DNA from 2 places in the Citrobacter sp. FDAARGOS_156 genome. Region 2 is predicted to be linked to the other one. Evidence: predicted binding sites of a transcription regulator. Region 2 holds the regulator's gene; the other holds the start of a gene.
The links. The regulator CRP, encoded in region 2, controls carbon source genes, mostly activating them, when cyclic AMP is high. The targets are predictions, from matches to a motif close to ATGTGANNNNNNTCACAT.
Positions count from the first base shown of each region.

Region 1 (4,217 bases), 1.7 Mb from region 2:
TTGTTAAACAGGAAGCGGTCGGTCACGATCAGAGCACGTTTGTGACCATCGGTAATCACTTCATCCAGCGCGATTGGCAGAGAGCCACGACGGAAGTAGATAGATTTCGGAAGTTTGTGCCACAACATGTTTTCAGCTCGCTTAGCAACGGTTTTCTTGTTGATCAGGTGCTTAGGACCAACGTTTTCAGAGATGGAGTTACCACCCCAGGAACCACAACCCAGAGTCAGGGAAGGTGCGAGCTTAAAGTTGTACAGGTCGCCGATACCACCCTGTGAAGCCGGGGTGTTAATCAGGATACGCGCAGTTTTCATCATCTGACCGAAGTAAGCAACGCGTTCTGGTTGGTTGTCCTGGTCAGTGTACAGGCAAGAAGTGTGGCCGATACCACCCATCGCAACCAGTTTCTCTGCTTTGTCTACCGCATCTTCGAAATCTTTCGCACGGTACATCGCCAGCGTCGGGGACAGTTTTTCGTGAGCAAACGGCTCGCTTTCATCAACAACTTTCACTTCACCGATCAGGATCTTAGTTGTTTCCGGAACCGAGAAGCCTGCCAGTTCAGCAATTTTATATGCCGGCTGACCAACGATAGCGGCGTTCAGTGCGCCATTTTTCAGGATAACGTCCTGAACGGCTTTCAGCTCTTTACCCTGCAGCATGTAGCCGCCGTGGCTAGCGAAACGTTCACGAACTGCATCGTATACAGAGTCAACAACAACAACGGACTGTTCAGAAGCACAGATTACGCCGTTATCGAAGGTTTTAGACATCAGAACAGAAGCAACCGCGCGCTTAATATCCGCAGTTTCGTCAATAACAACCGGGGTGTTACCTGCACCTACACCGATTGCTGGTTTACCGGAGCTGTATGCTGCTTTAACCATGCCTGGGCCGCCGGTCGCAAGGATCAGGTTGATGTCCGGGTGATGCATCAGAGCATTAGACAGTTCAACGGAAGGTTGATCGATCCAGCCGATCAGGTCTTTCGGTGCGCCAGCAGCGATAGCAGCCTGCAGAACGATGTCAGCCGCTTTGTTAGTGGCATCTTTAGCACGCGGATGTGGAGAGAAGATGATGGCGTTACGCGTCTTCAGGCTGATCAGCGATTTGAAGATAGCAGTAGATGTCGGGTTAGTGGTCGGAACGATACCGCAGATGATACCAATCGGTTCAGCGATGGTGATAGTACCGAAAGTGTCGTCTTCAGACAGAACACCACAGGTCTTTTCATCTTTATAAGCGTTGTAAATGTATTCGGAAGCAAAGTGGTTTTTGATCACTTTGTCTTCGACGATGCCCATGCCGGATTCGGCAACGGCCATTTTCGCGAGAGGGATTCGAGCGTCTGCGGCTGCCAGAGCGGCGGCGCGGAAGATTTTGTCAACCTGTTCTTGAGTGAAACTGGCATATTCACGCTGGGCTTTTTTTACGCGCTCTACAAGTGCGTTAAGTTCAGCGACATTAGTAACAGCCATAATGCTCTCCTGATAATGTTAAACTTTTTTAGTAAATCATCTGCTCGATACGAGAGTATAGACAGACCGACGAAAAATCGTATAACGTTTTGAAAATAAAACGGTTAATTAACGTCCACTTTACTTTGATTTACTAAAAGAGCTTATGCGTTAGCGTCATTTAACTCTAACGCGTTACCTCCAGGTGGCGTAAGCAAGATTACTCACTTCTGAGTAGTAATTGCGTGATCTGGATCAAATTTCCGCAAAGCTGACACCTTTCAGCAGGCCCTTTTAGCGTTTCTTGGTAAGTGTTAAAAAATTGATGTAATGAATGAGGTTAACATTAGCATATTTAATACATATTAATAACACTGAGTAATGGTAGCGTATTTACGTAGATATACGCAGATAGCAGGTGAAGTATGCTGACAAAAGGCGTATCTTCAGCGCGGATTTCATCAATTTTATGACTCATTTTATCCGGCTAACGCTTCGGAGCTAACCGTGATCCATACGCTATTCGATTTTCCTGTTTATTTTAAATTTTTCATTGGGTTATTTGCATTGGTCAACCCGGTAGGGATCATCCCTGTCTTTATCAGCATGACCAGCTACCAAACCGCTGCCGCACGCAATAAAACCAACCTTACGGCAAACCTGTCGGTTGCTATCATTCTGTGGATCTCTCTGTTTCTGGGGGATGGAATTCTGCAATTGTTTGGTATCTCAATTGATTCGTTCAGGATTGCCGGTGGTATCCTGGTCGTGACTATCGCGATGTCGATGATCAGCGGAAAACTTGGGGAAGATAAGCAAAACAAGCAGGAAAAGTCGGAGACGGCGATACGCGAGAGCATTGGCGTTGTCCCGTTAGCGCTGCCGTTAATGGCGGGGCCGGGGGCAATAAGCTCAACGATCGTCTGGGGCACGCGTTACCATAGTGCTATTAATCTGTTCGGCTTTTTCGTGGCGATTGCGCTGTTTGCGCTGTGCTGTTGGGGATTGTTTCGTATGGCGCCGTGGTTAGTTCGCCTGCTGGGCCAAACGGGCATCAACGTCATTACGCGTATTATGGGGTTGTTACTCATGGCGTTGGGCATTGAGTTCATTGTGACCGGGATCAAATCCATTTTCCCGGGCTTACTTGCCTGAATCCACCGAATCAATATAAACGGAGCTGCTTCCAGGCTCCGTTTCCCACCATTATCAGTAATACTTCTCACTAAAGTTGAAACGCGCCATAGCAGTAATAAAAGATGCTGATAGCCACTGCATTTTTATGTATTGATTTTCAACACAATTATCTTTTCAGCAGAACAGATGAACCAGGGCAGCATTGTTATTTTATTAACATCATACTCTTGGGCTTGCTGAAGGATTATCGAAATGTTATTAGTTATTTCAGCACCTAATTTAGATGAATGTGCTAATTAATAACCAATTGTTAAATTTATGTGCATTTTGACGTCTCTTCGATGCCGGACAGGGCGATGAGTCGAGTGTCTCACGTAACGCATTGAATTAATTGATTTTATCGTTAAAAAATTGCCGTATCAATGCTTTTGTTGTGCGTTTTTTTTTCGATAAAAGAGAATTGGTTAACAAATCTGTAAAATGTATTGGCGGTGAAGAAACGCATTTGATACTTTCCGGCCAGGTATTTAGCAGAAGATTTCACGTTGATGAGAATAATTTTCATTTGATCTCTCTCAACAGGGTAATAGCGTGCTTCCGGCAGGGGAGGCACGTAGATAATCGACGCAAGGCGATCAAACGAATCGCCAGAATAAATAAAGTCGGTGATAGCGAGCAGTAAACAAAAAAACACCTGACGGCAGAAAATCTCCGGTGTCGTACAGGGATCCTGACAGGATTAACAGTCTGGTTATAAAACCAGCCATAATAATGAGGGAGTACAAACACAATGACTAACATCACTAAAAAAAGTTTAGTAGCTGCGGGGATCCTAACTGCGCTAATCGCTGGAAATGTTGCTACAGCAGCAGTGGTACCAGCAGGCGTTCAGTTGGCTGAGAAGCAGACTCTGGTGCGTAATAATGGTTCGGAAGTTCAGTCACTCGATCCGCATAAAATCGAAGGTGTACCGGAATCCAACATTAGCCGTGATTTATTTGAAGGTTTATTAATCAGTGACGTTGATGGCAAACCATCGCCGGGTGTGGCTGATAAATGGGAAAATAAAGATTTTAAAGTCTGGACATTCCATCTGCGTAAAGACGCTAAATGGTCTGACGGAACGCCTGTTACCGCACAAGATTTCGTCTATAGCTGGCAACGTCTGGCGAACCCCAATACTGCTTCACCGTACGCCAGCTATTTACAGTACGGACATATTGTCAATATTGATGACATCATCGCTGGTAAGAAGCCAGTTACCGATCTCGGTGTAAAAGCGATTGATGACCATACCTTTGAAGTGACTCTGAGTGAACCTGTTCCTTATTTCTACAAACTCCTTGTGCACTCTTCTCTTTCCCCTGTGCCTAAAGCCGTGGTGGAAAAATTCGGTGAAAAATGGACCCAGCCCGCTAACATCGTTTCTAACGGCTCTTATAAACTGAAAGACTGGGTTGTCAACGAGCGTATTGTACTTGAGCGTAATACTCACTACTGGGACAACGCGAAAACCATTATTAACCAGGTCACATACCTGCCAATTTCTTCTGAAGTGACTGACGTGAACCGCTATCGCAGCGGTGAAATCGACATGACCTATAACAACATGCCGATTGAGTT
Region 1 is NZ_CP014030.2:2,852,774-2,856,990, reverse strand. It holds gene adhE (bifunctional acetaldehyde-CoA/alcohol dehydrogenase) at 1-1,478, opposite strand, end outside; gene ychE (NAAT family transporter YchE) at 1,965-2,612, shown strand; gene oppA (oligopeptide ABC transporter substrate-binding protein OppA) at 3,385-4,217, shown strand, end outside.
Region 1: the regulator CRP is predicted to act here: its motif matches at 1,701-1,718, upstream of adhE (bifunctional acetaldehyde-CoA/alcohol dehydrogenase).

Region 2 (4,217 bases):
CGTTTTTACGCAGCAAACCGCTCTGCCACTGCGGCCACAGCCAGAGCATTCCGCCAAAGGCGATCAGGCAGCCAGTGACCGTATCGATAAACCGCGGCACGATAAACTGTTCCCCGTTCAGCGTCAGCAGTTGCAGGGTATATACCGCGGTGACCGTAAAGCCGACGGTAGCCCAGCCGTAGTTTTTGCGGATGGTCAGATAACTCACCAGGGTTATCAGCAGCATGCCTGCCAGCGTGTAACCTTCCTGAATATGAAAGTGCAGTGTGACGCCGGCGATCACCAGGCCGACTAGCGTCCCTACTGAACGGTGTAAAATACGTACCCGGGTCGCCCCATAGCCATTTTGCGTGACGAACAGGATTGTCATCAAAATCCAGTAGGGTTTTGGCAGGTGTAAGGCGCTGCCCATCAGGCTGGCAATGCTCAACATGACGCTGATGCGTCCGGCATTACGCAGCGCCGGGGATTTCAACGACAGATAGCTTTTCAGGGCAGGGATCAGCGGCAGCCGACGCTGCTTGTCAGCCATTAAATCCCGGGCATACAGTGGTCGCTGGGTGCGTAGCACACGGGCAATACGGCTGAAGTGCCAGTAGCAAAATTGACCCACCGGATTGTCCGGATGTTGGTTGGCGATTTTCTCCAGCGTGCCAATTTGTTTATCCATTGAAAAACGCGTCGGCAAACGGTGATACAAAATATCATCGGCCAGTACGCGAAGGCGTTCGGCGACGGTGCGCGCATTCCAGCGAATCACTTGTTCGGCGTGGCTACGTTCGACCAGCTTTTGCACCTCTTCCGGCTGGTGGAGGCTAACGGAAATATGTTCCTGTAAATCGAGCGCCTCCTGAAAGGCACGTAGCAGGCGCTTATAATCGTTGTTGCGATGCGCCGACAGCATATGCATTTGCTGATAGCACTGGGTAATTAAATCCACCGCTTTTTGCTGGCGCACCAGCAGGGGAGGAAGCGCTTTTTCGGGATCGGCATGCTGGGTCAGCATGCTGTACTTGGCCTCACAGTAATCGGCTAATTCGCGGTACAACAAACTGAGCGATTCACGCAGCGGCTGCTCGCGCCACATCCAGAACCAGAACCAGTTGAACAGGCCGTACCACAATGTGCCCAGCGCGTAGATTAGCAGCGGCTCCCAGACGGGCATGTTCCCGGCCAGGCTGAGCGTGAAAATTGCCGCGATAAGCGAGGCAGGTAGTAGTCGCGCATGCAGAGGGCCTAATTCTGCGGTTACACCAAGAATCAGCGTCAGGCCGGTGAGGATCAGCGGCAGCGGTATATCTTTTGCCAGCAGTAACTGCATGATCAGACTGCATCCGGCAAACAAAGACGCGCCAATCACTAAGCGTTTGAAAAAGCGCTTATGCGGGGTATCAAGACCGGCAATATTGCAGCAGGCAGGGACGAGGGAGAATAAGAGCCCCAGATGAAGCTGACCAATGATAAGGCCGACAGCCACAGGTAAACATAGCACCAGCGTCTGTCGTAGTGCGTAGTTGATCTCGGGGTGATAAATCAGTCTTCGCCACATCGGAGCAAACAAAAATGGCGCATTACTACGTAACACGCCATGTCGATGGGATTAACGCGTGCCGTAGACGACGATGGTCTTACCATGCGCGGAGATCAGATTCTGATCTTCCAGCATTTTCAGGATACGACCAACGGTTTCACGGGAACAGCCAACGATCTGGCCAATTTCCTGGCGGGTAATTTTAATCTGCATGCCGTCCGGGTGAGTCATTGCGTCAGGCTGTTTCGCCAGATTCAGCAGAGTCTGGGCGATACGACCAGTTACGTCGAGGAAGGCAAGGTTGCCTACTTTTTCAGACGTTACCTGCAGACGACGAGCCATCTGAGAAGACAGACGCATCAGAATATCTGGGTTGACCTGGATTAATTGGCGAAATTTTTTGTAGGAAATTTCAGCGACTTCACATGCGGTTTTGGCACGTACCCAGGCGCTACGTTCCTGGCCTTCTTCGAAGAGGCCTAATTCACCAATAAAATCGCCCTGATTCAGATAAGAGAGGATCATTTCTTTCCCTTCTTCATCTTTGATCAGCACTGCCACTGAGCCTTTAACGATGTAATACAACGTTTCCGCTTTTTCACCCTGGTGAATCAGCGTGCTCTTCGATGGGTACTTATGAATATGGCAATGAGACAAGAACCATTCGAGAGTCGGGTCTGTTTGCGGTTTGCCAAGCACCATGCGCGGTTATCCTCTGTTATAAGCTGTCTCCAGAGCCAAAAAACAACCTGTCTCTGGGTTTGCAAAAATGTGCTTCCCGCTACCTGGGAAGGGGGCTGTCAATACGTGCGACGGCCTGTAATGTGATGTCCTCTGCATACATGCAGTACGTCAATGTATTACTGTAGCATCCTGACTGTTTTAGCATAGCTTTCGCCGTGTGTCTCCTGGTGTCTCGCTTCAGCATGACGCAGGTCGCCTTCCATTGCGAGAATTGTTATGTACGCGTAATCTGTCAGGAAAATTGAAACATTGGAGTTACGAAATATGCAAGCGCGTGTAAAGTGGGTTGAGGGGTTAACCTTCCTCGGTGAGTCCGCCTCAGGCCACCAAATTTTGATGGACGGTAACTCTGGTGATAAAGCGCCGAGCCCGATGGAAATGGTCTTAATGGCTGCGGGCGGTTGCAGCGCAATTGATGTGGTGTCGATCCTGCAAAAGGGGCGTCAGGATGTGACCAACTGCGAAGTGAAGCTGACCTCCGAGCGTCGTGATGAAGCGCCGCGCCTGTTCACCCATATCAACCTGCATTTCATTGTAACGGGTAACGACCTGAAAGATGCGTCTGTGTCTCGCGCAGTTGACCTCTCGGCGGAGAAGTATTGTTCCGTAGCTCTGATGCTGGAAAAGGCGGTGAACATTACCCATTCTTATGAAGTCGTTGCCGCGTAATTGCTGATGCCGGATGGCGGCGTTGCCTTATCCGGCCTACAGGATGATGTTGAGTCGTAGGCCGGATAAGCGAAGCGCCATCCGGCGCTTTCCACATATCACTCTATCTTTTTACCTTCCATCAGTCGCTGGACCAGCGGTAGCATAATCAATTCCATCGCCAGACCCATCTTACCGCCCGGCACGACCAACGTATTGATATGCGAAATGAATGAGCCCTGCAGCATGGCCAGTAGCCAGGGATAATCGATGCCTTCCAGATTACGAAAATGAATCACGACAAAGCTTTCATCCAGTGACGGAATGCTCCTGGCGGCAAAGGGATTAGAGGTATCGACGGTCGGTACGCGTTGGAAGTTAATATGCGTGCGGGAAAACTGTGGGGTGATGTAATTGATGTAATCGTCCATTGAGCGCACCACCGAGTCCATTACCGCTTCACGTGAATGCCCGCGTTCGCTGGTATCGCGGGTCAGCTTCTGGATCCACTCCAGGTTTACGATCGGCACCACGCCAACCAGCAGATCGACATGCCGGGCCACGTTTTGCTGTGGGGTGACAACGCCACCGTGCAGTCCTTCATAGAACAGGACATCCGTCGGTTCAGGCAGCGGCTGCCAGGGCGTAAATGTCCCCGGAACCTGATTCCACGGTACGGCCTCATCGTAGGTGTGCAGATATTTACGCGACTGACCTTTGCCCGTCTGGCCGTATTCAATGAAGGTTTGCTCCAGCAGACCGAAGTCGTTAGCTTCGGGGCCGAAATAGCTGATATGCCGCCCGGCATCGCGTGCTTTGCGAATCGCCATGTCCATTTCCGGACGGGTATAGCGATGAAAACTGTCACCTTCCACCTCGGCGGCGCGCAGATTTAACTGCGCGAAAATTTTACGAAACGCAAGGCTGGTGGTGGTGGTCCCCGCGCCGCTGGATCCTGTTACCGCAATCACCGGATGTTTGGCAGACATAACAACTCCATGAAATGGTTGTAATTATAGTAAAGTCGGCCGGCGGCTACGGGTTACTCGTGAATCTGCTTCCTCGGCATAATGTTGACCGTTTCATGCAGTTCGGACCACACCAGCATGGCCTCACCTGATTGTAGTTGGCGTTTGACGTCGGCGACTTTTTGTTCGAGCGAGCGTTCATGTTCACCATAATCGGTGCCTTCGCGCAAGACAAAGCTTTCAATCAGATTGTCCAGCGCGTCCGGGGAGATGTCTTGCCAGGGGATGATCATGATGACGCCTCCAGATACGTTGTCAGCCAGTCC
Region 2 is NZ_CP014030.2:4,572,587-4,576,803, reverse strand. It holds gene AL515_RS22700 (YccS/YhfK family putative transporter) at 1-1,549, opposite strand, end outside; gene crp (cAMP-activated global transcriptional regulator CRP) at 1,601-2,233, opposite strand; gene AL515_RS22690 (OsmC family protein) at 2,540-2,944, shown strand; gene AL515_RS22685 (phosphoribulokinase) at 3,043-3,912, opposite strand; gene AL515_RS22680 (YheU family protein) at 3,966-4,184, opposite strand; gene AL515_RS22675 (hydrolase) at 4,181-4,217, opposite strand, start outside.